Regions from separate parts of the Dactylosporangium sp. McL0621 genome, predicted to be linked through region 2. Evidence: riboswitches for the same ligand, from Rfam matches in the RefSeq annotation. Region 2 holds a riboswitch; each other region holds the start of a gene.
What was found. Region 2 has a riboswitch for cyclic di-AMP ahead of ACPPVO_RS59150 (coiled-coil domain-containing protein). Riboswitches for the same ligand answer to the same signal wherever they lie in the genome.
Positions count from the first base shown of each region.

Region 1: another riboswitch for cyclic di-AMP. It lies ahead of ACPPVO_RS00420 (NlpC/P60 family protein); the one in region 2 lies ahead of ACPPVO_RS59150 (coiled-coil domain-containing protein).
Region 3: another riboswitch for cyclic di-AMP. It lies ahead of ACPPVO_RS44680 (C39 family peptidase); the one in region 2 lies ahead of ACPPVO_RS59150 (coiled-coil domain-containing protein).
Region 4: another riboswitch for cyclic di-AMP. It lies ahead of ACPPVO_RS45715 (NlpC/P60 family protein); the one in region 2 lies ahead of ACPPVO_RS59150 (coiled-coil domain-containing protein).

Region 1 covers NZ_CP188259.1:89,864-94,036, reverse strand. The annotation lists gene ACPPVO_RS00435 (beta-propeller fold lactonase family protein) at 1-648, shown strand, start outside; gene ACPPVO_RS00430 (class I SAM-dependent DNA methyltransferase) at 657-1,289, opposite strand; gene ACPPVO_RS00425 (LamG-like jellyroll fold domain-containing protein) at 1,379-2,242, shown strand; cyclic di-AMP (ydaO/yuaA leader) riboswitch at 2,351-2,485, shown strand; gene ACPPVO_RS00420 (NlpC/P60 family protein) at 2,497-3,495, shown strand; gene dcd (dCTP deaminase) at 3,539-4,117, opposite strand; gene ACPPVO_RS00410 (MarR family winged helix-turn-helix transcriptional regulator) at 4,098-4,173, opposite strand, start outside.
Region 2 covers NZ_CP188259.1:12,451,657-12,455,829, forward strand. The annotation lists gene ACPPVO_RS59140 (App1 family protein) at 1-879, shown strand, start outside; gene ACPPVO_RS59145 (hypothetical protein) at 892-1,392, opposite strand; gene ACPPVO_RS59150 (coiled-coil domain-containing protein) at 1,465-2,487, opposite strand; cyclic di-AMP (ydaO/yuaA leader) riboswitch at 2,497-2,643, opposite strand; gene ACPPVO_RS59155 (glycoside hydrolase family 19 protein) at 2,891-4,000, shown strand; gene ACPPVO_RS59160 (epoxide hydrolase family protein) at 4,124-4,173, shown strand, end outside.
Region 3 covers NZ_CP188259.1:9,393,354-9,397,526, forward strand. The annotation lists gene ACPPVO_RS44675 (CASTOR/POLLUX-related putative ion channel) at 1-1,167, shown strand, start outside; gene ACPPVO_RS44680 (C39 family peptidase) at 1,309-2,037, opposite strand; cyclic di-AMP (ydaO/yuaA leader) riboswitch at 2,041-2,188, opposite strand; gene ACPPVO_RS44685 (cytochrome P450) at 2,528-3,886, shown strand; gene ACPPVO_RS44690 (hypothetical protein) at 4,044-4,173, shown strand, end outside.
Region 4 covers NZ_CP188259.1:9,644,378-9,648,550, forward strand. The annotation lists gene ACPPVO_RS45705 (patatin-like phospholipase family protein) at 1-78, opposite strand, end outside; gene ACPPVO_RS45710 (pentapeptide repeat-containing protein) at 140-736, shown strand; gene ACPPVO_RS45715 (NlpC/P60 family protein) at 815-1,813, opposite strand; cyclic di-AMP (ydaO/yuaA leader) riboswitch at 1,821-1,978, opposite strand; gene ACPPVO_RS45720 (hypothetical protein) at 2,096-2,347, opposite strand; gene ACPPVO_RS45725 (MFS transporter) at 2,329-3,195, opposite strand; gene ACPPVO_RS45730 (DUF1269 domain-containing protein) at 3,257-3,763, opposite strand; gene ACPPVO_RS45735 (alpha/beta fold hydrolase) at 3,919-4,173, shown strand, end outside.

The DNA.
Region 1 (4,173 bases), 340 kb from region 2:
GATGTGGGCGGTGGCGCGGTGGTGTTCCGGGCCGGCGTCAACGGCAGGTACCTCACCGTCGACCCGGCCGGCAAGCTGACCGCGAACGGCGCGGCGCGCGACGACGGGTCCCGCTTCAAGGTCATCGCCGGGGCGAACGGGTCGTTCAGCCTGCTGTCGGTGTCCAACAACCGGTACGTCAGCGGCAACAACGGCTCCGGCCCGCTCACCGCCGACCGTGCCGCGATCGGCCCGTGGGAGCAGTTCTACGCGACGAGGACCACCAACATATCGATCGACGCGCAGGCCAACTACAACTACGTGACGGCGGAGAACGGCGGCAACGCGCCGCTCATCGCCAACCGTGGCGCGCCCGGCCCGTGGGAGACGTTCGACGAGATCGAGGCCGGGGACGGGTACGTCGCCTTCTTCTCGCACGCCAACCAGCGCTTCGTGACCGCGGAGAACGGCGGCAACGCGCCGCTCATCGCCAACCGCACCGCCGTCGGCGCGTGGGAGAAGTTCTACCTGTCGGCCGGCTGGAACAGCACCGTCAGCATCCGCGCCAACGCCAACAACCTCTACGTGACGGCGGAGAACGGCGGCCGGTCGCCGCTGATCGCCAACCGCCCCGTGGCCTCGGTCTGGGAAGCGTTCACCGGACTGTAGGAAAAGCTCTACCGACGGGCGAAGACAGCGGCGCCCGGGGTCTTCGCGGCGAGGTCCAGCAGGTGCTGGGCCTCGACCGTGAAACCGGCCTCCTCCAGCCAGGCCGTCACCTTGGCCGGCGGGCGGAGATGGACGTGGACGCGCATCGGGTGGCCGCCGTAGCCCTCGGTCTTCAGCCGGTGCGCGTCGCCCACGTGGAAGCCCAGCAGCAGCCGGCCGCCGGGGCGCAGGACCCGATGGAAGTGGGCCAGCACCTGCGGCACCAGGTCGTCCGGGATGTGGATCAGGGACCAGAAGGCGATCACGCCGTCGAGCGAGGCCGCCGGCAGGTCGAGTCCGGTCATGTCGCCGACCTCGAAGGCGAGGGCCGGGTGCGTCGTACGGGCCAGGTCGACCATCGCCGGGGACAGGTCGATGCCGAAGGCGTCCACGCCGGCCGCGTGCAGGTACGCCGTGACATGGCCCGGCCCGCACCCCACGTCGGCCACGCGGGCGCCCGGCGGCAGCAGCGCCGCGAACAGGTCGAGGGTCGCCCGCAGGTACGCGTCGTTCGTCAGCGCATCCCGGACCAGGTCCGCGTAGCTGGTCGCGACGGTGTCGTAGGACGCTCGCGTGTCGTTGCGCCAATCCTCGGGGGCCACGAGCGGCAACCTTAGCCGGACCGGCCCTTTGAAACGTAGCCGTCCGAGTGACTGCGCGGATCACGGCATTCGCGGCATCATGTGCGGTTATGCGCCGCCGCCGACGGTTGTTGTTGTGTGCTCTGCTCGCCGGTCTCGTCGTGGTGGCCGGGCTCGCGGTTCGCTGGGTGGCGGCCCCGTCGGACGAGCGGGCCGACCTCTCCACCCGGCCCGGCACGTCCGCCCGGCCCGGCCCGTTCGTGCCCGGCCCCGGCATGGGCAGCGCGCCGGGAGTGGGGCCGGCCTCGAACGCGACGGCGGCCCACGGGAGCGAGGCCGGCATCCGGTACACCTTCGACGGCGGCCTCGGCGAGCCGGTCACCGACGCGGCGGGGCGGCTCGGCCTGCGGGCGCGGCGCGCGGGCGGCGGGCAGCTCTCCGCCGTCGCCCACGACGGCGGACTTGCGGTGCGCTTTCCGCCGCGGTGTGAGCATTACGGTGCGGAGAGTTGCGCCCGGGCCATCGTGCAGAGCGGTCCGGCCGGATTTCTCAATCCGGGCCGCGGATCCATTACGTACGGGGCCACCGTCCTGGTTCAGCCGAATGAGACTTCCAAAGGCGCCAATGTGGTCCAGAAAGGGTTCTCGGTCGGTGACAGTCAGTTCAAACTGCAGGTCGACGGCGAGGCCGGACAGCCCAGTTGTGTGATTGTCGGCACTGGTTCGAGCGCAATTTTCGTGGCCGTCGCGGCGCGGTCCATCGCCGACGGGCGGTGGCACCGGATCGCGTGTTCGCGCGGTAACTCCCTGCTCACGGTGGTCGTGGACGGCGCCGAGGCGGGACGCACCGCGGTACCGCCGTCACTGTCGATAGCGAACGACGACCCGTTGTGTATTGGCGGCAAGGGAACCAGCGCGAACAACGATCAGTTCGTGGGCGCAATCGATGATGTGTTCGTCACTCGAATCGCCTGACCTTAGGGACAAATCGGACAACAATCGCGCTCCGACTTGAACCTGGGAACGGTGCGCCCTTAACGTGAATTCCGGTCGGCTGGATGTCCGCGCCCCACCCGGGTGCGCCAGGCGGCACCGTCGAGTCGAATTTCGAGCCGGGGACCCACGTGTTCCATCGGGGTGAATCCGCGCGATTGCGCGGTAGGGCGACCTTCCCGCCCGAACCCGTCAGCTAACCCGGTAGGCGGCCAGGAAGAAGGAGTAACTCCTCGGTGGAGACCCATCTGAGGTGGTCGAGGCGGCCCTCCCGTCTGCTGCGGCTCCTCGTCGCCACCCTTGGCGGTCTGTCCCTCGCCCTCGGCATCACGGGCCTCGCGCACGCGGACCCCTCGCCGGGCGAGGTCGAGAAGCAGATCGACGAGAAGTGGAACCAGATCGAGCCGGTCATCGAGCAGCACAACAAGCTCAAGCTCGAGCTCGCCGCCAACAAGACCAAGCAGAAGCAGCTCGAGGACCAGATCGCCCCGCTCAAGGCCCAGGTGGACGCCGCCTTCGACAAGGTGAGCGCGTTCGCGGTCCTGCAGTACAAGAACGGGCGGGTCTCGAAGCTCGACGCCATGCTCACCACGGGGTCGCCGGACACGTTCGTCGACCAGATGACGTTGCTCAACATGGTGGCCAAGGACGAGCAGTCGCGGATCAAGGACGTTCTCGTCGCCAAGCAGCAGTACGACGCCCAGAAGGGCCCCATCGACCAGCTCATCGCGCAGCAGGCCGAGCAGGAGGCCGCGCTGGCGAAGCAGGAGACGCAGGTCAACGCCGACATCAAGACCCTGCAGGACATGCGCATGCAGGCGTACGGCAGCGCGGCCGGCACCGGCTCGCTCGCGCCGGTCGCGTGCCCGCAGCAGTACGACGGCTCGCCGGGCAGCAAGGCCGCCCAGGTCGCATGCAAGCAGATCGGCAAGAAGTACGTCTGGGCGACCGAGGGGCCGAACACGTTCGACTGCTCGGGCCTGACGATGTACTCGTGGAAGCAGGTCGGTGTCACCTACCTGCGGCACTACACGATGTGGCAGTACGAGGACACCAAGCGCGTGGCGCGGTCCGACCTCAAGGCCGGTGACCTCGTCTTCTTCTACTCCGACAAACACCACGTCGGGCTGTACGTCGGCAACGGCTGGATGGTGCACGCACCGAACTCGAGCCAGCCCGTGCAGATGAAGAAGATCGATTCTGAGCCGATATCCGGGTACGGCCGGGTGGCGTGACTTTGACGAAGGGCGGGCCTGCGGGCCCGCCCTTCGTGTTTCATCACTTGGTCGGCCAGGTCCGCCAGTTCTGCCAGGAGCGGCTCGGCGTCGGTCCGCGCTGGCCCTGGTACCGCGACCCGTACACCGCCGAGCCGTAGGGGTGCTCGGACGGCGAGGACAGCCGGAAGATGCACAGCTGCCCGATCTTCATGCCCGGCCACAGGCGGATCGGCAGGTTGGCCACGTTGGACAGCTCCAGCGTCACGTGCCCGGAGAACCCGGGGTCGACGAAGCCGGCGGTCGAGTGCGTCAGCAGCCCGAGCCGCCCGAGACTCGACTTGCCCTCGAGCCGCCCGGCGAGCTGGTCGCCCAGCGTGATCACCTCGAGCGTGGACGCGAGCACGAACTCCCCCGGGTGCAGCACGAAGGATTCGCCGTCGTCCACCTCGACCATCGACGTGAGATCGTCCTGCTGGATGGCCGGGTCGATGTGCGTGTACAGATGGTTGTTGAACACCCGGAACCACCGGTCGAGCCGCACGTCGATGCTGGACGGCTGCACGAGCGCCGGATCGAAAGGCTCGAGGCGCAGCTGGCCGCCTTCGAGCTCCTTGTTGAGGTCACGGTCGGATAGCAGCACCCTCTGAGGTTACGGGGTTCGCTTCGTCGGCCGCCCTGGTGGTCGCGGTGAGCGCC
Region 2 (4,173 bases):
GGCCGGGTGCTGCTGGCCCGCATCGACCCGAAGCCCGGCAAGCGCCTCAAGAAGCTGCGCGGCTGGCGCTCGTTCACCGCGGTGTCGGTCAGCAACGCGCTCGTGCGGATCCAGGCCGGCGGGCAGACCTGCGAGGTGCGCTGCGACCGCGGCGGGTTCGTGGACTTCGTGGTCGAGGCCGACCTGGCCCCCGGCTGGGCCACGGTGACGCTGCAGTGCGAGGACAGCGACCCCGTCGAGGCGCCGGTCCGGATCATCGACCCGGCCGCCACCCGCCTCGGCATCGTCTCCGACGTGGACGACACGGTAATGGTCACGACGCTGCCGCGGCCGCTGCTGGCGGCGTGGAACACCTTCGTGCTGGATGAGCACGCCCGGGCATCGGTACCAGGGATGGCGGTGCTGTACGAGCGGCTGGTCAACGCCAACCCGGGCGCGCCCGTCTTCTACCTGTCCACCGGCGCCTGGAACGTGGCGGCGACCCTCACGCGGTTCCTGTCGCGGCACCTGTACCCGGCCGGCCCGCTGCTGCTCACCGACTGGGGGCCACAGGCGGACCGGTTCTTCCGCAGCGGCCAGGCGCACAAGCGGGCCTCGCTGTCCCGGCTCGCCCAGGAGTTCCCGGACATCCGCTGGCTGCTCGTCGGCGACGACGGCCAGCACGACCCGGAGATCTACGCCGAGTTCGCCGCGGAGCACCCGGACAGCATCGCGGCGGTCGCGATCCGGCACCTCTCGCCCACGCAGGCGGTGCTGGCCGGCGCGGTCCCGGGCGTGGCCGGCAACCCGCGGCGGTTCCCGCCCGACGACTGGCGCTGGCTCGGCGCCCCGGACGGTGCCGGCCTGTGGCGCCTGCTGCGCGACACGGAACTCCTGTAGCTCCTCCAGGGGCTAGCCCTTGCGGCTCGCGCTCGAGCTCATCGGGGCGCCGACCTTCTCGATCAGCTCGTGCAGGACCTGCTCGGACCGGTCGTGCGGGACCTGGCAGGTGCCGGCGGCGAGGTGGCCGCCGCCGCCGTACTGCAGCATGACCGAGCCGATGTCCGTCGGCGAGCTGCGGTCGAGGATCGACCTGCCGACCGCGAACACCGTGTTGAGCTTCTGCTTTCCCCAGATCACCCGGGCCGCCGACGGGGCCTCCGCGTCGATGACGTGGTTGCTCGCCAGCCCGCCGGTGCGCAGCGTCTCCGAGTGGTGGTGGTCGAAGACCAGGTGGGCGCCGGGGGCGTACGGCAGGTTGGTGAGGATGTCCGTCGGGCCCACGTCGACCGCACCGTCCTGCACGTCCTTGGGGTGCACGAACGTGATGTCGCCGATGAGGTCCAGGTGGCGCAGCAGGACCGCGCAGACCAGTCGGTCGAAGTCGCTGCGGGTCACGAGACGGTACTTCACTGCAATCCCCTTGCCACGGAAAACGGCCGGTCGACGGTTGCCCCATCGGCCGGCCGCTCGCGTCTTTGAGGATTACAGGATCGAGAGGTGCACGTGGTTCGTGTGGTCGCTGGAGGGATCGCCGGCGACGCCGCTGTAATGGTGCCAGCCGACGGCGGGCGTCCAGATCTCCTTGAACCAGATCACGTACATCACGCCGAGCGCATTCGCGTTCTTGACGAAGTACGCGGCCAGCGTGCTGCCGTAGACGAAGTCGTCACCGGAGGCCACGCCGCCGAATCCCGATTTCGTCTGTACCGAGAAGTCGCAGGCCCGGCCCTTGGGGTGCTCGTACGGCCCGCTCGGGCGGAAGCACGCCACGAACCGCTTGAAGTTGTCCTTCTGCGCCTCCTGCATCGCGTGCAGCATGCGCGGGGTGATGCAGCCCGTCGTCGTGGGGTCCTTGACGCTGCACGACTCCTTCGGCAGCGCGCCGGTGGACGTGCGGGGCACCGGGTCGGCGGTCGGCAGGTTGGCGGTGACGAAGCCCTTGCTCGGGCCGCCGGCCAGCTTCAGGGCGTTCTCCGCGTCCTTCTTCTTCTGCTCCATCGTCTGGACCTGCTGCTGCTGCGCGGCGACCTCGTCCTCGAGCGCCTTCTTCTGCGCGGCCTGGCTGTCCTTGAGCTGCTTGAGCTGGTGCAGCAGGTTGTCGTTGTGGTGGGCGATCTGGTTGATGGTGCCGGCCCGTTCGGCGAAGCCGTCCGGACTGCCGGAGTCCATCAGCGCGGCGAACGTGGTGAGCGGGCCGGTGCGGTAGGCCGCGACGGCGATCGAGGCCACCTGGTCCTGCACCGTCGCGAGCTGGGCCTCGGTCGCCTGCAGCTGCGCGGTGAGCTCGCCCTGGCGCTTGACCGAGGCGTCGAACTTCTCTTTCGCCTCGGACCAGGCCCGGGTGCTGTCCTCGAGTACGGAGCCCAGGGTGGGGTTCGCGCTGGAGCCCTCGTCGCCGGTGTCGCCGCCGGGCTCGGCCGCGGCGGGCGTGGCGGCGAGCCCCCCGAGCACGAATGCCGCCAGCAGCGCGACCATCAGGCGCCGGTAGGGATGTCGCAATGACATCTTGTTCGTTGTTCCTTCCGTCGGCCGCCGACCGAGTTAGCTGACGGGTTCGGGACGGAACGACCCCTACCACCCTTCGGGAGAAGGGCGGATTCACCCCAACGTTACGGTGGGTCCCCGGCTCGCCACAGTGCGGCGATTAGGCGGCAGCCTCGCCCGGCACCGGGGGCGGTGCCCTCGTGGACGTGACCGTGGGTCACTGTACCCAGGGCGCCGAATTCGCGCACCGGACGGTTTGTCCTCTTCCAGTTGAAGACACGCCGCAGTGACGTAGATCACCGCCGGGCCGCATGTCTCAAGACAACCGTAAATATTCTTCATAAAAAGATGACGTTCGCTCCTTCACGCCCCTCCGCCTGGTCGGATGGGCAGGTCAGACGACCTGGGTAAGGAGTGATCAACGGTGTCGAGAGTGCGCCTGTGGGCGATGCTGGCCGCGGTGACCGTCGTGGGCGGGGTGGTCGCGGTCTTCAACATGCTCCCCGCGTCGGCCGCGTCCTGCAGCCCCGCCTGGCAGGCCTCGGCGGTCTACACCGGGGGCGCGACGGTCTCCCGCAACGGCCACAACTTCCTCGCCAAGTGGTGGACGCAGAACGAGGCGCCCCCCGGTACGACCGGCGTCTGGCAGGACCAGGGCTCGTGCGGCGGCTCGACCCCGCAGCCCCCGACCCAGACCGGCACCGCGGGCGGCTGCAGCTTCCCGGCGTGGGTGCAGGGCCGCAACTACGCGACCGGGGACATCGTGAAGTTCACGGACGGTAACTTCTACGTCGCCGAACATGACAACCCGGGCTACAGCCCGGTGATCAGCACCTGGTACTGGGACCCGTACGCGTGCACCGGCACTGGTGGTGGAACTGGTGGCGGGACGACTCCTCCCCCCTCGAACGGCTCCTTCGTCGTGAGCGAGGCCCAGTTCAACCAGATGTTCCCGGGCCGGAACTCCTTCTACACGTACTCGGGCCTGGTGGCGGCGCTGTCGGCGTACCCCGGCTTCGCGAAGACCGGCTCGGACGACGTGCGCAAGCAGGAGGCGGCCGCGTTCCTGGCGAACGTGAACCACGAGACGGGCGGCCTGGTGTACGTGGTGGAGCAGAACACCGCGAACTACCCGCACTACTGCGACACGAGCCAGTCCTACGGCTGCCCGGCCGGCCAGTCGGCGTACTACGGCCGCGGCCCGATCCAGCTGTCGTGGAACTTCAACTACAAGGCCGCGGGCGACGCGCTGGGCATCGACCTGCTGCACAACCCGAACCTCGTGCAGACCGATTCGGCCGTGGCCTGGAAGACCGCCCTCTGGTACTGGAACACTCAGAGCGGCCCGGGCACCATGACCCCGCACAACGCCATCGTCAACGGCGCCGGCTTCGGCGAGACGATCCGGAGCATCAACGGCAGCCTGGAGTGCGGGGGCCGCAACCCGGCCCAGGTGCAGAGCCGCGTGTCGGCGTACCAGCGCTTCGTGTCGATCCTGGGCACGGGCGTGGGGGCCGGCTCCCTGTCCTGCTGATTCATTGCTTCCTTCCGAACCTGGCGGCGGCCCTCCCTGGGGTGTGGGGGGCCGCCGCCAGGTCTTTCAGCCCTCCTTCATTTGAGGACCGAAGTTGTCCGCAGTGGTCGTCAGTCTGGAGCCATGACAGCGATCACCGAGTTCCGTATCGACATTCCCCAGGCCGACCTCGA
Region 3 (4,173 bases), 3.1 Mb from region 2:
TGCACGATCGTCGGCAGCGTCGCCGAGCAGTCGAACATGCCGGCCGCGCGCCTGGCCGGCGGTCCGGCCGCGTACCTCATCGACGCCACCAGCGTCGCCGCCCGCCTGATCGTGCAGACGTGCCTGCAGTCGGGGCTGTCCGTCGTCTACACCGACCTGCTGGACTTCGGCGGCGACGAGATCTACGTGCGGCACGAGCCGAGCCTGGCCGGGCAGCCGTACTCCACCGCGCTGCACTCGTACCGCACCTCGGCGATCTTCGGCGTGCGCCAGGGCAACGGGACCGTGCTGCTGAACCCGCCGGGCGACTACCGCATCGCCGACGGCGACCACCTGCTCGCCATCTCCGCCGACGACGACACCGTCGTGATGGCGCCGCCCGCGCCGATCCACCATGAGCTGATCGTGGCCGGCCCCGATCCCGTGCCGGCGCCGAAGCGGGCCCTCATCCTCGGCTGGAACCAGCGGGCCGTCGGGGTCGTCCAGCAGCTCGACCAGTACCTGACGGCCGGCTCGGAGGTCGTCGTCGTGGCGCGCCACCACGACGTGTCGCTGAGCCTGAAGCGGCTCGCGGCCGAGGTGCGGAACCTGTCGCTGAGCCTCACCGAGGACGACAGCGCCGACCGGGCCGTGCTCGAGTCGCTCGGCATCGACGACTTCGACCACGTCATCGCGCTGTGCTACGACGACGTCGACCGGCAGGTCGCCGACTCGCGGACCCTCGTGACGCTGCTGCACCTGCGCGACATGGAGCAGAAGCTCGACGGGAAGTTCTCGATTGTCAGCGAGATGGGCGACGACCGCAACCGCCAGCTGGCCCAGGTCACCCAGGCCGACGACTTCATCGTCAGCGACAAGCTGCTGAGCCTGATGACGACCCAGGTCTCGGAGAACCCGCACCTCGCCGACGTGTTCGGCCGGCTGTTCGACGCCGGGGGCAGCGAGATCTACCTGAAGCCCGCCGAGCTGTACGTCCGCGCCGGCCACCCGCTCAACTTCCAGACGGTGCTGGAGGCGGCCCGCTTGCGCGGCGAGTCGGCGGTCGGCTACCGGCTGGCCGCGAACGCGCAGGCCGCGCCCGCGTACGGGATCGTGCTCAACCCGGACAAGGCGGCGAGCGTGACGTTCGCCCCGGACGACCGGGTGATCGTCCTGGCCAAGGACTGAACGCCGAGAACCCTGTACACCGTCGGGCCGGTCATCGCCCTGGTCCGGGCGGGAACCAGCAACCTGCCCCGCCGACCTGGCCTGACCGTGAGCGGCGGCAACAATGCTCCCCGGCCCGTTGCCGCCGCCCACGGAGGTGGTTCAGGCCACGTAGCCGCGCGCCGCGGCCCAGTTGGCCAGGGTGTCCGTGGACATCCAGTACGTGCGCGGGCCGAACATGCCCGACGGGTCGGCGATGAGCACGGCGCGGCCGTGGTCGCGGTAGCCGACCAGGGAGATGTAGTGTCCGCCGGGGAACTCGTGGTAGGTGCCGGCCTGGTCGGTGGCGCCGCCCACGATGTTGGCGACCAGGGCCCGGCCGGTGCTCAGCGCACGGACGGCGTCGTACTGCAGCTCGCGCGCCTCGCCGGCCGAGGCGCGCTGGCCGGCGATGAAGCGGGCCTGGTACACCTCCTTGCCCAGAACGCCGTTCATTGCCCTGGTCACGTCGGCGACCGAGTTGGTGCCGTTCACCGTGGTGCCGAGGCGAGCGGCGACGTCGTTCTGCGACAGGTCGGCGCCCACCGACGTCAGCGCGATGCGGGTCGAGGCCGGCCCGCAGTAGTAGAAGTTGGGCTGGAACTGGAAGTCGAAGTTGACCGTGTTCTCGGCCGGCGCGGTGTCCAGCAGGTCGGGGGCCGGCGGCGTGGTCGCCTTCGGCTGTGCGGGCGTCGCGGTGCTCAGCGCCGCGGTCCCGACGGGGTGCGCATCGGCCGGCGCGGCGCCCCCGTTGAGCAGCGCCGCGGTCGCCACGGAGACCACCATCAGCGAGGCGGTCCCGAGCAGTGCGGGGATCGGGCGGCGAAGCAGCGCGGTGAAGCGTTGGTGCATCGAGGCTCCTTCCGATGCCGTCTACCGGGTTAGCTGACGGATTCGGGCGGGAAGCACGCCCTACCACGACCTACGCGAGGAGGCCGACGGATTCACCCCGGGACTGCTTGGGTCCCCGGTTCGCAACAATGCGACTCGACGGGTCCGGGCCGGCGCCATCTGGCGATGGCAAACGACCAGCTCAGACACGTGGACATTACTGGGCGGTACATCCACCGGCCCACCCCGTCCGCCCCACCCCACCCCTCCTACAAATGCAGGCCCTCGCGTGCTCGTCACCTTCCCGCCGGCCCACTACCGCGCTGCGCGCGGGGTCGACGGCGAACACCATGGACAGCCCGACGTCCAGGCCCGCGATCTCCAGCACGGCCGCCGTCGGAGCCCACGGATCGACGGTAGTCGAGGGGCCCGCGGGCGGGACATGGTGGTTGACACGATGGCCGCCCGGAACCAGGCTGGGTGGAACGAGGATGCCATCGCGAGGTGAGCCATGACGGCCCGGCCTACGGAACCCCGCACCGCCGGCCCCCGTCCGCTGGCGCAGCTGCGCCGCGAGGACCGCGGCCTGCCCTGGCTCGGCCAGATCTTCGACTACCAGCGCGACCCGATCCGGCTCTACCGGCGCCACTGGGAGCACTACGGCCCGGTCGCGCCGTCGTACCTGCTCGGCCAGGACACGGTGATGCTGCTCGGCCCCGACGCCTGCGGCGAGGCGCTGCAGAACCGGGACAAGGCGTTCGCCAACGAGCCGGCCTGGTCGCAGCTGGTGGGTCCGTTCTTCCACCGTGGCCTGATGCTCATCGACTTCGACGAGCACCGCGGGCATCGGCGGATCATGCAGGAGGCGTTCACCCGGCCGCGGCTGGTCGGCTACACCCGCCGGCTGCACCCCGCCATCGAGCGTGGCATGGCGAACTGGGAGGCCGGGCGGGAGTTCCGGGCGTACCGCCGCCTCAAGCAACTGACCCTCGACATCGCCGCCGATCTGTTCATGGGCGGGGCCCGCGACACCGGCCCGGCCGAGATGGAGCGGGTCAACCGGGCGTTCATCGCCTGCGTGCAGGCCGCCGCCGGGATCGTCCGGGCCGACGTGCCGTTCACGCGCTGGGGCCGGGCGTACCGCGGCCGGAAGGTGCTCGAGCAGTTCCTGCGGGGGTACCTGCCCGTCAAGCGGGCCGAGGCGACCGACGACATCTTCTCGGTGCTCTGTCACATCGAGACGGAGGACGGCGACCGCTTCTCCGACGACGACGTCGTCAACCACATGATCTTCCTGATGATGGCGGCCCACGACACGTCGACAATCACCATCTCCACGATGCTGCAGTACCTCGGGCAGCACCCCGAGTGGCAGGAGCGCTGCCGGGCCGAGGCGCTGGCCCTCGGACCGGCGCCGGAGATGGCCGAGCTGGAGTCGCTCGTCTCGATCGACCTGGTCATGCGCGAGGCCCTGCGCCTGCGCGCACCGGTGCCGGTCCTGGTCCGCTACACCGTCAAGGACACCGTCGTGCAGGGCGTCCGCATCCCGGCGCGCACACTCTGCATGCTCGGCCTCCAGTTCACCCACCTGATGGACGACTACTGGAGCAACCCGGCGGCGTTCGACCCGGAGCGCTTCGCGCCCGAGCGCCGCGAGGACCGCGCGCACCGCTTCGCGTGGGAGCCCTTCGGCGGCGGCGTGCACAAGTGCATCGGCCTGTACTTCGCCGGCCTGGAGGTCAAGGCGATCATGCACCGGCTGCTGCGCGGATACCACTGGAGCGTCGACCCCGGCTACGTCGCGCCGCTGGACCACCACTCGCTGCCGTTCCCCAAGGACGGGCAGCCCATCGCCCTGTTCCGGAACTAGGCAAACCGCACGCCGGTTCCGAACCGTCGCGGCGCTGCCGGGCGGTTCCGCCTTCACGGAACGGGTGGCCCGAGTCGGGCGCCACGCGAGCCGTTCAACCGAGCCGCGGACCCGGGCGCCGTCGGAGAATCGGTCGTACGCGTCGGCAGGAGGCGTCATGCGAAGACTGGCCACGATGGCGGCGGCCCTCACGATCGCCGCAGCGCAGACGTTACCTGTGCCCGCCCTGTATGCCTGGGCCGGCACCGGCACCGGCGTCAGCGTCACCGGCACGACGACCGTGAGCG
Region 4 (4,173 bases), 2.8 Mb from region 2:
GGCCAGCCCGCCGAGGACTCCGAACTCCCAGGCGATACCGGTCATCCCGCCGCCGCCGAGCACCAGCGCTTTCGTCATTACCGGAAGGTAACCCATCCGCTCACCCGGCACACCGCCCGGACGCGCGGAAGATCGAGTCATGCCGACCGCGCGGACCGTCGGCGGGCTGTCGATCATCGGCCTCGGGCTCGCCGCGGCCGCCCTGACCTGGTACGGCGGCGGCGGCGGCCCGGACCCGGCGCACGGCCCCCGCTGCACCACCCCGAGCGCCGCCGACCTCAGTGGCCGGACGGTCACCGCCTTCGACCTGGACCGCCCGCTGCGCTGCGCCAACCTGCACCGGGCCACGCTGCAGGACGCGGCCATCACGAGCGCCGACCTCTACGGCGCCGACCTGAGCCGCGCCACGGCCCGCTCGGCGCAGCTGAGCCAGGTGAAGCTGACCCGGGCCGACCTGGGCGGCGCGGTACTGCGCGACAGCTCACTGACCGACGTCGGCCTGCAGAACGCGACCCTGCGCGACGCCGACCTGCACGCGGTGTCGTTCCTGCGCACCGACCTGGCCGCGGCCGACCTGCGCGGCGCCGACCTGACCGGGGCCACGTTCGAGGCCTCCAACCTGCGCGGCGCCCGGCTGGGCGGCGCCCGCCTCGGCGGCACGTCGTGGGTGAACTCGGTCTGCCCCGACGGCACCAAGTCCACCGACGGCACCTGCGAGGGCCACCTGGGTGCCTGAGCGGCACGCCGGAAACCCCCGCTCGTCATCCCTCTCGGGGTGGAGCGGGGGTCCGCGGCGGTGGTGACATGCGACCCGTCAGGGGCGGCCGTAGCCGTACAGCGAGTCGATGTCGATGGGGGCCACCTTCACCACGGTCCGGCTGTTCGGCGCGTGGATGATCTGGTTGTTGCCGATGTAGATGCCCACGTGCCCGAGGCCGTTGTAGAACACCAGGTCACCGGGGGCCAGCTGGCTCCGCGTGATGTGCCGGACCTTGCCCCACTGCTGCGCGGCGTTGTGCGGCAGCGAGACGCCGGCCGCCTTCCACGCCATCATGGTCAGGCCGGAGCAGTCGAAGGTGTTCGGGCCGGCGGCGCCGAAGACGTACTTCTTGCCGAGCTGGGCCCACGCGTAGTTGACCGCCTTGCCCGCCGCGCCGGAGACGGCCGGCGGCGGACCCGGGTTCGGGTTCGACGTCGTGGTCTTCGTCGGCGTCTTGGCCTTGGCGGCCGCGGCCGCCGCGGCGGCGTCGGCCTTGCGCTGCATCTCGTCGAGCTTGACGATGTTGCCCTCGATCTGCTTGCGCCGCCCCTCGATGTCGGCCTTCTGCCGGCTCTGCGCCGCCAGGGTCTCGTTGAGGCGCTTCTGCTCGGTGTCGACGCCGGACTTCGCGGTCGTGTACTTGGCGAGGTCCGCCTGCTGGTTGCGGGATATCTGCTGCAGCGTGCCGACCCGGTCGAAGAACCCGTCCGAGGAGCTGGCGCCGAGCATCAGCGACCAGGTGTTGAGGTTGCCACCGGTCTTGTAGGCGTTGACCGCGATCTGGTCGGCGGTGGCGCGGGCCGCGTCCATGCTCGCCTGCAGCGGCTGGAGGTCGGTCTCCAGCTGCTTGATCGAGGCCTGGGTGGCCTCCAGATCGCCGTTGATCTTGTTGTACTGCTCGACGATGAGCTCGAGGTCCCGGTTGCCCTGGTCGATCTGGGCCTGCAGCTCCTCATGGGTCGGGTCGGCGTGTGCGGCACACGCCGGCGCGACCATCGCCGCGACCGCCACCCCGATGAGCAGCGAGCGCAGTGCCGTTCGTCCGTTGAACACGGCAGCGTCCTTCTTCCGGACCGCCTACCGGGTTAGCTGACGGGTTCGGGCGGGAGGAAGGTGCGCCCTACCGCGACCTTGACGGGCGCGGATTCACCCCACGGGGCGAGCCCCAAGTGGGTCCCCGGCTCGTGCGTCGCGCCTGCTCCCAGGCCCTTCGTACGACTCGGCGGCGCCGGCCCGGGCCGCCCAGGGGGTGGGCGGCGACTGCCGGCCGACTGGACCAAACGTAACGAGAACATCTCGGCGGCGGAACCGCACAGTCCCCGATCTAAGCAACACTTAACGCAGACTCAAAGATCCGTAGGCGGCGCTGAGCAGCAGCGGTACCAGGGCCGTCATCGTGGCCGCCAGCCCGACGAACTCCGCCGACCAGCCGATCAGGGCCGGCCCGAGCAGGATGCCGGCGTACATGAAGGTGGTCAGCCGGGCGACGAGGACCGCGGGCTCGGGGCCGGGCAGCCGTCCCACCGCGCTGAAGGTGAGCGGGATCAGCACCGACGAGCCGAGGCCGGTCAGGGCGAACCCCGCCACCGCGGCGCCCGGGTGCGGGGCCAGCACCGCGGTCGCGAGGCCGGTCGCGGCGACGGCGACGCCGAGGCGGAACAGCGGGCCGGCCCCCAGCGGGCGGTGAGCCGGTCGCCGGTGAGCCGCCCGAGGGTCTGGCCGCCGGTGTACGCGGTGATCCCCATCGCGGCGAGGCCGAGCGTCGCGTGCCGCACGTCGTGCAGGAATATGCCGCCCCAGCCGAGCGCGCCGCCCTCGCAGATCATGAGCGCCGTCGCGGTCAGGCCGAGCACGAGCAGCGGGCGGCTCCAGGCGGCCCGCGCGGACGACGGCGCCGCGGCGCCCGGCGGGTCCGGCAGGCGTGGCCCGAGTACCAGACCGGCGGCCAGGAGCAGAGCGCCCGCCGTGACCGCGTGCACGGCCAGCGACACGCCCGCGTGGGCCAGGACGGCCGTGGACAGCGAGGCCACGACCGCGCTGATGCTCCAGCCGGCGTGGCAGCCGTTGAGGATGGGCCGGCCCGCCCCGCGCTCGACGGCGACCGCGAGCGCGTTCATCGCGGCGTCGGTGGTGCCGTGGACCGCGCCGAGCAGCGCCGTGCCGGCGGTGAACCACCACGGGCCGGGCGCGACGGCGAGGCCGGCCAGCAGCACCGGCATGACGGCGAGGGTGACCCGCAGGATCGCCCGGGCGCCGACGCGGGCGGTGAGGGGGCCGACGAGCTGCATGCACGCGATGGCGGCGAGCGCGAACAGCAGGCCGGTGAGGCCGAAGCGGCCGTCGGTGAGGTGGTACCCGGCCTTGAACGAGGGGGCCCGCACGATGTACGTCGACAGCGTGAGGCCGTTGAGGAAGAACACGGCGATGACGGTCACGCCATCACGACGATCGGCGAACCCCGGATCGGACACGGCCGGTCCGGGGCCCGCCGAACGGTCAGACCCGCGCCAGGCGGGCCGCCTCGAGCGCGTCGCGGAGACGCTGCTCGGCCTCGCTGCTGAGCGAGCTGTGCAGGAGGCGGCCGCCGAGGTGGTACGGCTCCATCTCCGCCACGACCTTGTCGACGGTGATCTGGTCGACGAGCAGGAACAGGGCCGCGTTACCGGGCTCGAGCGCCGAGCCGACGTCCTTCATGAACTTGTCGTCCACCCCGGTGTCGGTGAACTTGCCGGCGACGCCGCCCGCGGCCGCGCCGACCGCCATGCCGATGAACGGGGCGAAGAACAGCAGGCCGATGAGGCCGCCCCACAGCGCCCCGCCGGCCGCCCCGACGCCGGCCATGCTCGTCGACTGGTGCAGCTTGACCTTGCCGTCACGGCCGGCCTCGACCACCGCGGCGTCGCGCACGGTGATCAGCCCCTGGCGCTGCAGCTCGATGATCCTTTCACGGGCCGAGTTCGCGGTGGCCAGATCGGGATAGCCGATCGCCACGAGTTCACTCATGGTGCCTCCTCCTAGTTGACCGTCCTTGCCCTGCAACGGTCTTCGAGCCGCGGCCCGGCCGCCTCGCCCGGCGGAGATGACCGCCGCCCCGATCGCGGGCAATAGCCCTCTGACCCCTTGTTCGCGCACGGCGGGCGCTAGTAACGTCACTGGCCGTGAGCGCAGTGCTGCGTAACAACGTGAGGCTCCTCGGCCCCGAGAACGCCGCCGCCCCGGCGATCGTGTTCGCACACGGCTTCGGCTGCGACCAGAACATGTGGCGGTTCGTCGCGCCCCGCTTCGCCGGCCAACACCGCGTCGTGCTCTTCGACCACGTCGGCGCCGGCGGCTCCGACCTGAAGGCCTTCGACCCGCAGCGCTACTCCACCCTCGGCGGCTACGCCGACGATCTGCTGGAGCTCCTCCACGAG